Regions from separate parts of the Eoetvoesiella sp. genome, predicted to be linked through region 2. Evidence: predicted binding sites of a transcription regulator. Region 2 holds the regulator's gene; the other holds the start of a gene.

Region 1 (8,082 bases), on a different contig from region 2:
GGAGCGAAAGGCCAGATACCCAAAGACGAAGGCCAGCGCGCCAGGAACCAGGACGACCAGCAGAACGGCGTACAGGAAGTGGTCGGTAAACGCCCAATACCAGGGAAATTCGTGCCAGCTCAGGAAGGTCATGAAACCTGGAAGCCCGGCCGGCTGGCCGCCGTCGTGGCTGATGGATCGCATCAGGTACATGCCCAGCGCGTAGCCGCCCAGCGCGAAGAATACGCCATGGCCCAGCGATAGTATGCCGGCGTAGCCCCACACCAGGTCCAGCGCCAGCGCGGCCATGGCGTAGCACATGAACTTGCCGATCAGGCTGACCGCGTATGATGAGACATGCAGCGGATGGCCCGGCGGAAACGACAGGTTCATCAGCGGCAGCAACGCCAGAACGACGACGGCAATCAGCAGCGCGGTCCAGGCTGCCGGGGAAAACAGGTTCGGTTGCAAGGCATAACGGCCCGCGCGCTGGTGGACAGAGATCATTCCGCGCTTCTCCCCCGGGGTGCGAACAGCCCTTGCGGGCGTTTTTGTACGAACAGCACGATCAGCACCAGGATGGCTATTTTTGCGATGACGGGGCCCGCATAGGGTTCCATCAGCTTGTTGACGCCGCCCAGGCCCATTGCCGCAACGACGGTGCCGGCCAGTTGCCCGACGCCTCCAAGCACGACCACCATGAACGAGTCGACGATGTAGTTCTGGCCCAGGTCGGGCCCCACATTGCCCAACTGGGACAACGCCACCCCGCCCAGGCCGGCTATGCCCGAGCCGATGCCGAAGGCCAGCATGTCGATGCGGCCCGTTGGAACGCCCACGCAGTCGGCCATCTGCCGGTTCTGGGTAATGGCGCGCACGAACAAGCCTATGCGCGTATGGTTCAGTATCAGCCACACGAACGCCACGACCAGGAAGGCGAAGACGATGATGGCAAGACGGTTGTAGCTGAGCACCAGTCCGCCAAGCACCGTTATGCCGCCGGACATCCAGGATGGGTTGGCGACCTCGACGTTTTGCGCGCCGAACAGGGTTCGCACGGCCTGCATCAGGATGAGGCTGATGCCCCAGGTCGCCAGCAGGGTTTCAAGCGACCGCCCATACAGCCGGCGGATCACCGTGCGCTCCAGGGCCATGCCTATCGCGGCCGTCGCCAGGAAAGCCGCGGGCAGGGCGGCCAGCACGTACCAGTCCAGCCACGCGGGGGCGAACCGCTGGAACAGAAGCTGGACGGCGTAGGTGATGTATGCGCCTATCATCAACAGCTCGCCGTGGGCCATGTTGATGACGCCCATCAGCCCGAACGTAATGGCCAGCCCCAGTGCGGCCAGAAGCAGCACACTGCCCAGGCTGAGGCCATAGAAAATATTGCCGGCCCACTCTATGGCGGCCAGATGCCTGTCGATGCGCGAGATCGCGGTTGCCGCGCTTGCGCGCACGTTGGCATCGGGTTCGGCAAAGGCGCCGCCGGCATCCTGTACGAGCAAGGCGGCCAAGGCGGGGCGGAAGGCCGCATTGGCGGTTGAGCCAAGAAGGTTCACGGCATGTTCGCGGATGGCGGGATCCGGGCTTTTCAATTCCAGGCCGGCCTGCGCCGTTTCCAAAGCGGTGCGCACTTCGGAGTCTGTTTCTTGTGCCAACGCGCGTGTGATGGGCGCCAGCGCCGCCGGGTCGCTGCTTTTCTGGAGATGCCTGGCCGCCGCAAGGCGTGTTGGCGCCTCTTTTGAAAGTATCCTGGAGGTAGCGAGGGCGTCCGCAATGGCGCTGCGCAGGCGGTTGTTGAGGACTATGGTTTCCGCGTCCTCCGGCAAAACTTGTTCCTGGCCTGTGGCCGGATCGACGGCGCGTTTTGCGTCGTCCGAGACGAGGATTCTTCCCTGGGCGGTGACGTACAGCTTGTCGCTGCCCAACGCCTCCAGCACTGTGACGGCTTCCTGGCTGGAGGCGTCGCCGAGCTGTTCGATTGCCTGCAGCTTGGCACGGGTATCGCCGCTCGCCAAGGGGGCGAGCAGCGCCGGGTCGACTGTGCCGGCCCCCGCCGCCATGGCCGCCGCCGACAGCAGCAATGCCAGGAGCAGCGCAAGGGCGATGGTCCGGATCGTGGCGATGAACATGGCGGGCCCGTTGACGAACATGATGGCTCCGTTCAATTAAAGGCCTTGCTTGCCTTCGTTGCCCGGAATGTACGGGCTCCAAGGCTGGGCACGGATTGGGCCCTTGGTTTTCCAGACGATGTTGAACTGGCCGTCGGCCCGGATCTCGCCGATGAATACCGGTTTGTGAAGGTGATGGTTGGTCTTGTCCATTTCTATCGTGAAGCCGTCCGGCGCCTTGAATGTCTGTCCGCCCATGGCGGCAATGACTTTGTCCACATCGGTCGACTTGGCTTTTTCGACGGCCTGCTTCCACATATTGATGCCGATATAGGTGGCTTCCATGGGGTCGTTGGTGACCACGGTGCCGGCATTGGGCAGGTTCTTCGCCTTGGCGTAGGCCTTCCATTTCTCGACGAAGGCGGCGTTTACGGGGTTCTTGATGGACTCGAAGTAGTTCCAGGCCGCCAGGTGCCCGACCAGGGGCTTGGTGTCCACGCCTCTAAGCTCTTCCTCGCCCACCGAGAATGCGATGACCGGGATGTCGGTGGCCTTGATGCCGGCATTGCCCAGTTCCTTGTAGAACGGCACGTTCGAATCGCCGTTGATGGTGGAGATGACGGCTGTTTTCCCGCCCGCGGAAAATTGCTTGATGTCCGCCACGATGGTCTGGTAGTCGGAGTGGCCGAACGGCGTGTAGATCTCTTTGATGTCGCTGTCCTTGACGCCCTTCGAGTGCAGGAACGAGCGCAGGATCTTGTTGGTCGTCCTGGGATAGACGTAGTCGGTGCCAAGCAGCACGAACCGTTTTGCCCCGCCCCCGTCTTCGCTCATCAGGTATTCGACGGCGGGAATGGCCTGCTGGTTGGGCGCCGCCCCGGTATAGAACACGTTCTTCTCCAGCTCTTCGCCTTCGTATTGCACGGGGTAGAACAGCAGGCCGTTCAATTCCTTGAAAACCGGCAGCACGGATTTGCGCGAAACGGACGTCCAGCAGCCGAAGACGACCGCCACCTTGTCTTGCGCCAGGAGCTGGCGCGCCTTTTCGGCAAAAAGAGGCCAGTTGGAGGCGGGGTCGACGATGACGGGCTCCAGTTTCTTGCCCATGACGCCGCCATGGGCGTTGATTTCCTCGATGGTCATCAACGCCACGTCCTTGAGCGACGTCTCGGAAATCGCCATCGTGCCGGATAAGGAATGAAGAATGCCTACCTTGATCGTATCGGCGGCAAACACTTGCGGGATCCAGCCCGACAGGGCGAACAGGCTGGCGGCGGTTAGTTGCTTGAGAACTCGTCTACGTTGCATGATGGCTCCAGATAAAAGAAGGACAGTCGAAGGCGGGCCCGCGATGCAAAATGCCCGATACACCACACTAAGCAATAACCGTGCCAGTCTTTTTGCCGTAGGGCCGCCCCAAGGCAAAAAAGCCCCCTCGGGGGGCAGCAAACCGCGCAAGCGGTGAAGCGTGGGGGTACTGTTTTGCCGTAGGGCCGCCCCAAGGCAAAAAAGCCCCCTCGGGGGGCAGCAAACCGCGCAAGCGGTGAAGCGTGGGGGTACCGTTCCGCCGCAGGGCCGCCCCAATGCGAAACGCCCCTTCTGGGGGCGATGATTTCGCGCGCCGCGGCGCAGCTATGGCTGATGATGGTGCGCCGGCGCACCGCTATATGGGAGCGGATGCGTCAAACAGGTGCGTGGCGGAGCGTTGCCGGCGTGCGCAGCTACGACTGGGTTTTCACCTGCGCGGCCGGTATGGGGAATATCCAGTCGTAGGCGTAGTTGAAGATGAAGGCGTAGACCATAAAGAAGGCGGCCAGCAGGATGTCCATCATGAAGGCCATGTAAAGGCTGATGCCAAGATACCAGGCCACCAGCGGCAGCATGATGGCCAGCATGCCGGCTTCGAAGGCCACGGCGTGGAAGACCCGCAGCGGCAGGCTTTTCGCGGTCGATCCCGTCAGCCGGAGCATTGCGTGGTCGAAGCCGTAGTTGTACAGATAGTTCCAGACGGTCGCCACAAGGGAGGCGAGCACGCTGAGGATGCCCATGCTGGCAAAGGACAGGTCGAAAAGCAGCGCGCCGGCGGGAGTGACGATTGCCAGGGCGATGGCTTCAAAAAGCAGGGTGTGCCGGATTCGGTCTTTGCTGGTGCGCATTGCGGTCATGGGTTTCAGGCCTCGCGTGTTCGAGACCCAGGTGGTTTCAGCGGGTGTTGGGCAAGGGGCAGTCATCGCCCCCCCTTGCCCGGAGCCTGTGGGCAGGCCCTAGAGCAACGAGATCAGCCCGATGGGAATGCCGGCCAGCAGCAGCCACTTGATGATGTAGTACAGCGGCTTGTTCTTTTGCTTGAGCCGCTTGCCCGCCAGGCGGAATTTCTGGATGTACTTGAACGAGCGGTTCAGCCCGCCGGTGCGGTCGTTGTCGTCGTTGGGCGACGAGGCGGCAGCCATGACGTTGCGCGCGAACCAATGGTTGACGGCGGCCGCCCAGCGGTACTTCATGGGTCGTTCTACGTCGCAGAACAGAATGATGCGATCCGCCTCCGACTGATTCTCGGCGTAGTGGATGAAGGTTTCGTCGAACAGCACCGCCTCGCCGTCGCGCCAGCTATAGGGAATGCCGTCCACGTTGATGAAGCAGCGGTCATCGTTGGGCGTGACCAGGCCGAGGTGGTAGCGGATCGAGCCGGCGTAGGGGTCGCGGTGCTTCATCAGCTTGCTGCCAGGCGGCAGCTCGGCGAACATGGCGGCCTTGATGCTGGGGATGCCGTTGAGGATCTCGGTGGTTCGGGGGCAAAGCTGGCGCGCCGATTCATGGTTGTCGCTGTACCACTTAAGGTAAAAGCGCTTCCAGCCCCGGCTGAAAAACGAGTTGAAGCCCAGGTCGTCGAGCTTTTGCGAGCTTTTGATGTGTCCTTGCAGCGTCAGCGCCTCGTCGCGGATTTCCTGCCAGCGGCTGGTCAGCGCCTTGAGCTCGGGGAATTCGTCCTGCGAATGGTAGGCGCGATCCGGCACCTTCGAGAACATGTACAGGAAGGCATTGATGGGCGCCATGAAGCTGGAGTGATCCGAAAGCTGGCGGAAGAACCGGAAGCGCACCTTGCCGCGGAAATGCACATAGAGGACGCTGGCTGCAATGAAGAGCACAACAAGGATTTTGATCATGACGATGAATGCATAAGAAGAATCTGTGGCCCGGCTACGCAAGGCCCGGCCAGCCGCTTGGGAGCGCGATGCGGTAATTGTATGCCAAGGGGCGCCGGATGCCTTGACAAAAGGGCGGCCTCTTGCCGTGCCGCCATCGCCGGCATGCCCGGTTGCCGGGCTTTCACGGGCCTGGACGGGCCGTTCCGGGCGTCTGCAGGGCTATTGAGGGGGGTTCTGGGAAATATGCTGCGCGATTTCCCTTTCCACCCGTCTGTCGGGTATTAGCCACAGGCAGGCAACAATGACGTAGAACGCGCCGGATACCCATTGCGAGAAGAACGACGTGCCGATGCCGAGCAGATAGAGGACGGGTGAGATCTTGCCCTTGAAGTCGCGGCTTACTGCATGCGCCAGCACCGAGCCCGGCCCTTGCTGCCTGATGATGCGGCTTTGCAGGATGACATAGGCAATGGCGCAGCACAGCAGGTTTACGCCGTACAGGAACAGCGTGACGGGAGCGAAATGGTTCTCGCCCATCCAGCCTGTGGTGAAGGGCAGCAGCGAAAGCCAGAACAGCAGGTGAAGATTGCTCCACAAGATGGCGCCGTTGACCTTGCCGGCCAGATGCAGCATGTGGTGATGATTGTTCCAGTAGATGCCTACGTAGATGAAGCTCAATACGTAGCTGAGGAATACGGGCAGCACCGACAGCAGCGCGGGAAAGGTGGGCTCGTGCGGCACCTTCATTTCGAGCACCATGATGGTGATGATGATCGCCAGCACACCGTCGCTGAAGGCTTCAAGGCGATTTTTCTCCATGCTTTTCTCCTGGGCCCTGGTTCAAGAACGCAAATTTACGCACAAGCCGGCGGGTTTTGTCCAGTCAGGGGTTTGCGGATTCCATGTGTTCCTTGAACCTGAGCTGGAACGGGGAAAAGTTCTTGTCTTTCCGGTGGGCAAGATAGATGGGGACGGACATGCCGAATTCGGGGGTTTCGACGCTGCGCAAAGTGCCGCGCTCCAGTTCGTCGGCCACGGCCGACCGGAACAGCAGGCAGACGCCGAAGTCGCGCAGCACGGCTGTTTTCTGGGCTTCGGGGTGGCCAAGCGCCAGCACGATGCGCCGGGAGGCGATGCCGCTGGTGCGCAGCAGGCTTTCTTCGAGGTGCTTCATGACTCGCCCGCTGGTGGTGCTGATGAACGGCAGTTTCGATATTTGCTCGCGCGTGGCGGTTCGCCCGACCCATTTGCTGTGCGGCGCGCTCACCAGCAACAGCGGTTCGTTCCATAAGGCATGAACCGCCAGGCCGTCCAGGCGCTGTTCGGGGGAAAGAACGACCACCGCCATGTCGCATTCGCCGGTTCGCGCGTCCTCCAGGGCGATCTTGGGGTTGGAGATCGACAGTTCGACCTGGCCGTCTGGATGTTCCGTCTGGAAGTCGCAGATCAGGCCGGGCAGTTGGTACGTGCCCACGCTCATCGAGGCGCCGACGACCACCTTGTCTGTGCCGAAGGGCGTGGCCGCGCCGATTTCGCGTTCCATTTCCAGGGTGCGCCGCACGACGTCCCGGGCCCATTCCAGCACCTTCAGCCCGGTTGGCGTCAGCACGATGCCGCGTCCTTCGCGGCGTATGAGTTTGGCCCCCAGCTTGTCCTCCATGCTGCGGATATGGGAGGTGACGACAGGCTGGGTGATGCAAAGGTAGTCGGCGGCGCGCGTGACGCTGCGCAGTTCGGCAACGGTGCAGAACACCTCCAGCTTCTGGAGGGTGACGTGGGCATTGAGTCCGCGCATGGGCGTTGCCTCGCAGGAAAAGGGAAAAGGGGAAAAAGAGAAAAAAGAGAATTCATAGCCATATGGCTATGAATGATTGCTTAATTATCGATTAGACGTATATGTTTTGGCAACCTAGCATACGTCTGAAGACCAACGGTGGGCACACGGCGATCGCCAGTTCCGGCGCCGCTTCGAGCCTGTTTTCCGTACCCACCCATAGAAGGAAGGTTGCTTTCATGCGTGCAGATCAAATCCCGGATGGCGTTTTGCCCCAGCGGCGGGCGCTTTACTATGGCGGCGCCTGGCATGAGCCCCAGGCCGGTGTCTATGCGGACACCATCAATCCCGCCTACAACGAACCCATTGCCAAGGCGCCCGTGGCGGATGCGCGCGACGTCGACGCCGCTGTGCGGGCGGCCCAGGATGCGTTTCCGGCCTGGGCGGCAACGCCGCCGCTTCAACGGGCAAGGCTTTTGCACCAGGCCGCCGCCGTGTTGAGGGAGCATGCGCATTCGCTGGCGCTGCTCGACTCGCTGAACAACGGCAACCCGGTTTCGATTCTCGCCAAGGATGCGGATTTCGCCGCCGACGGCATCGATTATTTCGCCGGCCTGGCGACCGAGGTCAAGGGCGAAACCCTGCCGATGGGGAACGGCAACCTCAATTATTCGGTGCGTGAACCACTGGGCGTGGTGGCGCGTATCGTCGCCTACAACCATCCGCTGATGTTCGCGGCGCTGCGCATCGCCGCGCCGCTGGCGGCGGGCAACACCGTGGTGGTCAAGTCCCCCGATCAGGCGCCGCTGTCCATCATCCGGCTTGCCGAGCTGATCGGTTCCATCTTTCCGAAAGGCGTGGTCAATTTCCTGTGCGGCGGCCGCGAGTGCGGCGAAGCGCTGGCCGTGCACCCATTGGTGCGCAAGATCACCCTGATCGGCGGCGTGCCGACCGGCAAGGCGGTCATGAAAAGCGCGGCCGACGGATTGAAGCCCGTGCTGCTGGAGCTGGGTGGCAAGAATGCGCTGGTGGCCTACCCGGACGCCGATATCGACCGGCTGGTCGATGGCAT
Region 2 (8,082 bases):
AGGGGAAGCCGACTTCGATTTCCTTGAAGCCGATTTTGACGAGCTGCTGGAACATGCGCAGCTTGCGCTCGACGCTCATGGGTTCGATCAGCGCCTGGTTGCCGTCGCGCAGGTCGGTGCTCATCCAGATGGGCGGATGGGTAATCCGCTTGCTGGGCCATGTGCGCTCGGCGAAGTCGCGCGCGAACGGCACAAATGGGCGATATTTGTCGGATGGATTGGAGAGCATTTGGTGCACCTATTTGACTGAGTCTGTACGTTATTTTATTACCGAAGAGCCTGGGGTGAAACCCGGATCACGGGCTAGGGGCCCACGGCAATACAGAGGAAAACAAGGTGGCGGATACAGGCTGCCGAACTGCCACGGAGCGCTAGGCTCGGCAACCGATCGGTAGTAGCAGCGACAGCGCCAGGGGAAGGCGCGCAAGAAGAAGGGTACCCGCAGCCGAACCAGCCGCGTGGCGGCTGGAGGCGTTTGCAAAGGAATGGTGCGCGGGATTCATGATTGATAGTCAAACACATTCTGGCCCGTTTGGCAAGGGCGGGCCGGCGCCGGATCAAGGGGTTTCGCTGTCGAGAAGCGCGGCATGCCTGGCCGAAAGCTGGATTTTGCCGAAACGCCCCGCGCGTAGTTCGCGGTGGGCGCGTTGCAAATCGCCAACGGTCATGGGGTCGCGCCTGTCTTGCCAGGCCCAGTTCAGTACCTCGCGGGCGGGCGCCGACAAATGTTTCAGGAGCTCGGCCAGGGTTTCGGCGCTGACCAGCCTGGCTTGCGACCAACGCCGGGTGCTTTGGATAAAACCGTACAGAAAATAGGCAATAATCAGGGTACACAGCGCCACCACCCCCCACCAGAAAAACGGGTTGTAGTGTTTCAGGAACTCGACGATCTGCGCGCCCAGCGCATGCAGGCCGGTGTAGTCCAGGCCCCGGCCGAAGGCAATGAGGCGGTTCAGGAGGTCGTACCAAATCAGGGCGACGGCCGCGACCACGACGGTGCAGAGTATTTTTTGCGCCGCAGTGAGCTTTAATAGCGTGTTGCGCAGTACGGCGTCGTCCTGGCGGGTGGGCTGGTGTTGTGTGATCGAATTCATGCCGGTTATTTTACCTATGCTATCGCGTCAATCTTTAGAGCTTCGCCAAAGCCAGCAATTGGCACTGACACCGCAACTGCAGCAGTCGATTCGATTCCTGCAGATTTCGGCGCAGGATCTCGAAGCCGAGCTGGCGCAGGCGCTGGAGGACAACCCCCTGCTGGAGCTCGATGAAGAGTATGACACCGAAGCGATGCCGGCGGTATCGGAAACTGTGCCTATCGAGCACGGCGATTCGCCCGTGCCGGGCGGCGCCAGCCAGGGTCAGGGCGATGACGACTACGCGCCGTTCGAGTCCAGCGCGCCCGATTCATTGGCGCAGCATTTGCTGAAGCAGTTGCAACTGACGCATGCCTCGCGGCGCGACCGGGCGCTGCTTGCCGTGTTGATCGACGACCTCGATGAAAACGGCTATCTGGTGACGCCGTTGCAGGAAATTCTTGGCGACCTGCCGGACGAGCTGGATGTGGATATCGATGAGCTGCGGGCCGCACTGCGTCTGCTTCAGTCGTTCGATCCGCCGGGGGTTGGCGCGTCGTCGCTAAGCGAATGCCTGTTGCTGCAGCTGGAGCAAAACAAGGGGGCGGCCGATCCCGAAGTGCTGGGGCTTGCACGCAAGCTGGTTCACAAGCATCTGGACTTGCTGGCCGGAGGCAATCTCAACCGCCTGCGCGAGGCCCTGTCGTGCACCGAAGAACAACTGCGCGCGGCCCGCATGCTGCTGCTTGGCCTGGATCCCAAGCCGGGCCGGGCGTGGGCGGGTTCGCAGGCCGACTACGTCAACCCGGAAATCATCGTGCGCAAGGTGGCGGGCCACTGGCAGGCGCGGCTGAACGGCAATGTCGTGCCTCGCGTGCGCGTCAATGCCCTGTATGAAAAACTGCTGCGCGAAAGCCGTCCGGCGCGCGGAACCGACGCCGGCGCGGCCGCGCAGGGCCGGGCGCGTAATGCCTGCAGCGTGCGCCATGCGGGGGAAGGCGACGACGGCGGCGTTGCCGCCGAGGCCGGCGAATCGGCCGGGGTTGTGGACTCCGATGGTGTCGCTGGCGCCGCGGCGCCCGAGGCAAGGCCCGGCCCCGATCTGCACAGCCAGTTGCAATCGGCCCATGGCCTGGTGAAAAGCGTGGCTCAGCGGTTCGAGACCATATTGCGTGTCGCCCAGGTGGTGGTCGAACGCCAGCAAGCGTTTTTCGAGCAGGGGCCCCAGGCCATGCGTCCGCTGTTGCTGAGGGATATTGCGCTGGAGCTGGAAATGCACGAGTCCACGGTATCGCGCGCGACGCGGCAAAAGTATATGCAGACCCCCTGGGGGGTGTTCGAGCTCAAGTTCTTTTTCGGCGCGGCCCTGGATACCGACAGTGGCGATGCCACGTCGGCGACGGCGGTGCGCAGCCTGATCCAGAAGCTGGTTGCGCAGGAGAAGCCCGAGAAGCCGCTGTCGGACAGCCAGCTTATGGCCCGGCTGGCCGAGCAAGGGGTGGTGATCGCCCGGCGCACGGTGGCCAAGTACCGCGAAGCGGCGGGCATCGAAACCGCCGCTCTGCGCAAGGCGCGGGCGCAGCTCAAGCGCTGAAGGTCGCAGTTTCCCGGGGCTTTCCGCCAAGTAGCGCAGCCGGCTTCCTCCAGTTGCGCCACTGGTATGCGGCTTGGGCGGACGCGCCCAGATCCGGCGTATGGCCGCCTCAGTTGCCAAGGCCGGCCATGATCCTAGGGTCTTCCCTTGGTCTTGCCGGAAAAACGTGCGATTTTGGCCGCAGATACAAAATAAATCTTTTGGGCGATTGCTTTTTTATGACGATCAGATGATAATTGTTCTCATGTTCATTTGTATCTGCAACGCTATCACCGAGCGCCAGGTTCAATCCGCAGTCGCGGACGGTGCGCTCACGATGTCCGACCTTCAAGGGCAGCTTGGGGTCGCGACCTGCTGCGGGCATTGCGCCGAAACGGCGGCCGAGTACCTGCCGGGCGGCCGTTATGCCGGCCATATCCCCGCGCCCGAACTCGGCGCCCTGGTCGTCGAGGCGGCCAACGATGCTTCCGTCTCGGTCGTCATGATCGAGGAAATCGCGCGGCGCGCCTGAATGGCGCCCAACAAACCCTTATAGCCTGGCTATCTCCACGGCTGGCGCCTTGCCTGGCAAGTCCATGCCTCTCTACATACCTGAACTAACCAAACAGCCGCTAGCGCGGTGTTCGAGTGCGTCCTCGCGCGCGTTTCCGGCTACTTGTCGTAACTGGTTACAATAAATCCGGCGCCGGTTTCAATGAAAATTCCGTGCGTCGCCAAGCCGATCAGGCCGTCGGTTTGCCTTGAAATTCCGGCAATTTCCTTCTTCCTCCGACTGTTCCGGCTCCAGTTTACGGCTTTTGCCAAGTAGCCGTTTCAATAAACAGTTTCATTCCCATTTGTGCCTTGTCACGCATTGCTTTGTTCCATACCGGGAATCGGGCGCTCTGCCTCGATGTTTTTTGCCGAATAGCCGTGTTAGCCTATTGGTCACGGGAAGGCGCCCAGGGGGAATTTCAAGCTGGTTTCGCAGCGCCTGCCCGGCATTGAAGCGCCCGGCCCACTGCAGGCCGCCTTTGATGCAGCGGTTTCTGTCGGCGCCTTGCCGGCTTTACAAGACTTGGGAGCATGGCCATGAAAGGCGATAAAAAAGTAATTCAATTCCTTAACGCGCAGCTCAAGAACGAGTTGACGGCGATCAACCAATACTTCCTGCACGCGCGCATGCTTAATCATTGGGGGTTCAACAAGCTTGGCAAGCACGAGTACGATGAATCCATCGGCGAAATGAAGCACGCCGACCGTCTGATCCAGCGCATTTTCATGCTGGACGGCCTGCCCAACCTTCAGGACCTGCACAAGCTGTTCATCGGCGAGTCGGTGCCCGAAATCCTGGCCTGTGACCTCAAGCTCGAAAGCGGCGCCCAAAGCACGGTCAAGGAAGGCATGGCGTACTGCGAGTCGGTGCGCGACTATGTATCGCGCGACCTGTTCCAGGACATTCTGGACGACACCGAAGAGCATATCGATTGGCTGGAAACCAATATCGAGCTCGTCGAAAAAGTGGGTCTGCAAAACTATCTGCAAACCCAGATGGACGAATAGTCGGGGTAATTCCGGGCGGGCCACGCAGGCCCATGTATTTGCCTTGCGCCAGGCGCGGGCTTCCCGCCGCAAAAACATTCAAGCCCTGGCCGGTGCTCCGGTCAGGGCTTGTTGCATATGTATCAGGTCCGTAGGCTTGCCGACGCGCCGCCTGGCGCGCTCAGGCGTTGCCGCCTAGCTTGCGCGGCCTGGCGGGGCGGCACTAGAAGCTTTTGGAGGGGCAGTCCTTGATGGTGCCCCAGGCCTGGTGGGGTGTGCAGTATTTGTTGCGCGCCGCCCAGGCGCAACTGGGCCGGTCGAAGAAGCTTTCGGCGCTGCAGGCCTGGAGATCCTGGCGCAGGCTGGCCTGCCAGGCGGTCGACTCGGGCGCGGTCGATGGATTGGGCGGGGGCGGGGGCGGCTCGGGTGCGTCGATGGGCTGCAGCGGGGGCTTGGCGCCGCCGCTTTGCGCCCCCATGAGGTTGCCGACATCGCCGATGCCGACCAGATGCCGGCTATCGTTGTTCTTGGCGATTTGCTGGGCCTCGACCATGGTGATGGGTGTGGTGGATACCGCGACGACCTGGTTGGCCTTGGTTTCGTCCAGCGATTTGGCGGGGATTTCCCAGGCGACCTCGGCGGGAGCCTGGGGAACGCCGAGGCCGCCGCTGGTCAGGGGCTGGGGAGGCTGGGCGACGACGGCCTTGCCGTTGGCATCCAGAAGAGGAACGGACGAGACTTCGACGCGGTCGGGCAGGGGCTTGGCAAGCGCGGGGCCGTGGGCCACCAGCCAGTTGCCCAGGCGCAAGCCGCCCCAGGCGGATGCCGCCACGGCAACGATGAGTAGTGCAAAAAGGGAACGCCAGGACATTCGTAGCCTTAATATTCAGAGTGTCCGTTAGTATAAAGCCTTGAATTCTGCCAAGGCGTGTAAGCATTTGTTAGAACGTAAGCGGGCGATACCGTGCGGGCCTGAGCTGTCCGTGGCGGCCTTGCGCGGCAAGGTCATGCCGCATTCGCGGGCGCGCCATCCGGCGGCACGCCGGCGATCCGTTCAGGCGGCGGCGCCGAACACCTTGCCGGCGTGTTCCCGCATGGCATGGAATTCGATGGCCGGGTAGAGCTCTTGCGCCACCCGCAGCTGCGCGGGCGAGCTGGCTAGGAAGGCCACGGCGTCGACGACGTCGTAGGCGATGTGCTGGGCGTTGGCATCGGTGAACTTGCGCAGCGCCTTGGGGTCTTCCGACGTGATCCAGCGGGCCATGTTGTAGCGCGACGGCATCATGCGCGCCTCGACGCCGTATTCGGTCTTCAGGCGGTGGGCCACCACCTCGAACTGCAGCTGACCCACCGCGCCCAGCAGCAGGGCGCCGCCGGCGGCCTCGGGGCGGAAGACCTGGATGGCGCCTTCTTCGCCAAGCTGGGTCAGGCCGATGCGCAATTGCTTGACGCGCAGCGGATCCTTGACTTCCACGGCCTGGAACAGCTCGGGCGCGAAGAACGGCAGTCCCGTGAAGTGCAGGTTCTCGCCCTCGGTCAGGACATCGCCCAAATGCAGGACGCCGTGGTTGGGGATGCCGATGACGTCGCCGGCGTAGGCCTCCTCGACCAGTTCGCGCCGCTGCGATAAAAAGGACACCACGTTGTTGGGACGGATTTCCTTGCCGGTGCGGCAGACCTTGAGCTTCATGCCGCGCTCGAAGCGGCCCGAGCTGACGCGCACGAACGCCACCCGATCGCGGTGGGCGGGATCCATATTGGCCTGCACCTTGAAGACCACGCCGGTGAACTTGGGTTCCTGGGGCTGGACGATGCGCTCCAGCGCCTCGCGCGGGCCGGGCCGGGGCGCCAGCTCGACCAGGGCGTCCAGGACTTCCTGCACGCCGAAATTGTTGATGGCCGAACCGAAGAACACGGGGGTCTGCCGGCCCGCCAGGAAGGCTTCCTGGTCGAAGGCGGGCGCCGCTTCCTGAAGGAGCTCGATCTCTTCGTCGGCCTTGGCGTAGGCGTCGCCGAAGCGCCGCGCGATGTCCGGGTTGCTTCGGCCCGCGATGATCTCGTCCTGGTCGCCGCGCCGCTCCTGCCCCGCCTTGAAGACGCGCATGTGGTCGTGGCGGATGTCGAACACGCCGCCGAAGGAGCGACCCATGCCGACCGGCCAGGAGAAGGGCACGGCGTCCATGCCCAGGTGGGCTTCGATCTCGGCCAGCAGGTCCAGCGGTTCGCGAACCTCGCGGTCGAGCTTGTTGATGAAGGTGATGATGGGCGTGTTGCGCGCGCGGCAAACCTGCAGCAGGCGTATGGTCTGGGGCTCGACGCCGTTGGCGGCGTCGATGACCATGAGGGCGGCATCCACCGCCGTGAGCACCCGGTAGGTGTCTTCCGAGAAGTCCTGGTGCCCCGGGGTGTCGAGCAGGTTGATGACGCAGTCGCGGTACTCCATCTGCATGACCGAAGAGGCCACCGAAATGCCGCGCTGCTTCTCGATTTCCATCCAGTCGGACGATGCATGGCGGCTGGCCTTGCGGGCCTTGACGCTGCCGGCGATCTGGATGGCTCCCGCGAACAGCAACAGCTTTTCCGTCAGCGTGGTCTTGCCCGCGTCGGGGTGGGAAATAATGGCGAATGTGCGCCGGCGGGCGACTTCGTTGTCAATGCTCATGACGGATTTTCAGGCGGATGCGGCCAAGGGCGGATTAAGAACGGGGGGCGCCGGATCGGGGCGCGCGCGAGCCGCGGCTGCCGGCGCCTTCGCGCCGGTCGCCCGACGAGGCCGGGCGGCTGCCGCGGCCTGCCGGGCTGCCGCCCGGACGGCCATTGCGCCGCGCGCCGTCCGGCCTGGCCGATGCGCCGGGCCGGGCCTGGCGCGGCGGCCGGTCGTCGCGATCGGAGTGGTGCGAGTCGGGCTGAACCATGGAGGGCGTCCAGCCGTCGATGGTGGTGCGGTCTATGGGTTTCTTGATGAGCTTTTCGATGGCGTTCAGGAACTTGATTTCGCTGCGGTCCACCAGCGAAAGCGCCGAGCCTTCGCTGCCGGCCCGGCCGGTGCGGCCGATGCGGTGCACGTAGTCTTCCGGCACGTTGGGCAGCTCGAAGTTGATAACGTTGGGAAGCTGGTCGATATCGATGCCGCGTGCGGCGATGTCGGTGGCGACCAGGACGGCGACCTTGCCGTCCTTGAAGCCGGCCAGGGCGCGGGTGCGCGCCGCCTGGCTTTTGTTGCCATGGATGGCGGCCGCCGAAAGGCCGTCCTTGACCAGCTTTTCAGCCAGCCGGTTGGCGCCGTGCTTGGTGCGGGTGAACACCAGCACCTGGTGCCAGCCGCTTTCGCGGATGATGTAGCTGATCAGGTCGCGCTTGTGCGCCTGTTCGGTCATGACGACGCTTTGCTGCACCAGTTCCGAGGTCGTGTTGCGGCGTGCCACCGAGATTTCGACGGCATCGTTCAGCACGCCCTTGGACAGTTCGCGGATTTCGTCGGAGAACGTGGCCGAGAACAGCAGGTTCTGGCGCTGCTTGGGCAGCAGGGCCAGAATGCGGCGGATGTCGCGGATGAAGCCCATGTCCAGCATGCGGTCGGCTTCGTCCAGCACCAGGATTTCAACGCCGGACAGGTCCACGGTTTTTTGCTGGGCGTGATCCAGCAGGCGTCCCGGCGTGGCCACAAGGATGTCCACGGGTTTGCGCAGGGCGTTGATTTGCGGGTTGATGTTGACGCCGCCGAACATCACCAGGGAGCGTATGGCGGTGTGCTTGCCGTAGGTGCGCACGGATTCCTCGACCTGAGCGGCCAGTTCGCGCGTGGGCGTCAGGATGAGGCAGCGGGGACGGCCGGGCTTGCGCGCAGCCATGGGGCTGCTGAGCAGGCGGTGCAGGATGGGCAGCGTGAAGCCG

What was found. The regulator sigma-54, encoded in region 2, starts transcription at its own class of promoters, with help from an activator protein. The targets are predictions, from matches to a motif close to TGGCANGNAANCTGCTTT.
Region 1: the regulator sigma-54 is predicted to act here: its motif matches at 3,467-3,484, upstream of urtA (urea ABC transporter substrate-binding protein).

The regions. Positions count from the first base shown of each region.
Region 1 covers NZ_DATMGA010000055.1:30,394-38,475, forward strand. Annotated here, with positions in the region: gene urtC (urea ABC transporter permease subunit UrtC) at 1-486, opposite strand, end outside; gene urtB (urea ABC transporter permease subunit UrtB) at 483-2,132, opposite strand; gene urtA (urea ABC transporter substrate-binding protein) at 2,148-3,398, opposite strand; gene VNT00_RS13235 (PACE efflux transporter) at 3,812-4,321, opposite strand; gene lpxO (lipid A hydroxylase LpxO) at 4,355-5,254, opposite strand; gene VNT00_RS13245 (TMEM175 family protein) at 5,456-6,055, opposite strand; gene VNT00_RS13250 (LysR family transcriptional regulator) at 6,120-7,031, opposite strand; gene VNT00_RS13255 (aldehyde dehydrogenase family protein) at 7,250-8,082, shown strand, end outside.
Region 2 covers NZ_DATMGA010000011.1:91,144-99,225, forward strand. Annotated here, with positions in the region: gene leuA (2-isopropylmalate synthase) at 1-229, opposite strand, end outside; gene VNT00_RS02255 (hypothetical protein) at 558-1,094, opposite strand; gene VNT00_RS02260 (RNA polymerase factor sigma-54) at 1,111-2,667, shown strand; gene VNT00_RS02265 ((2Fe-2S)-binding protein) at 2,912-3,178, shown strand; gene bfr (bacterioferritin) at 3,739-4,209, shown strand; gene VNT00_RS02275 (hypothetical protein) at 4,412-5,059, opposite strand; gene VNT00_RS02280 (peptide chain release factor 3) at 5,243-6,850, opposite strand; gene VNT00_RS02285 (DEAD/DEAH box helicase) at 6,885-8,082, opposite strand, start outside.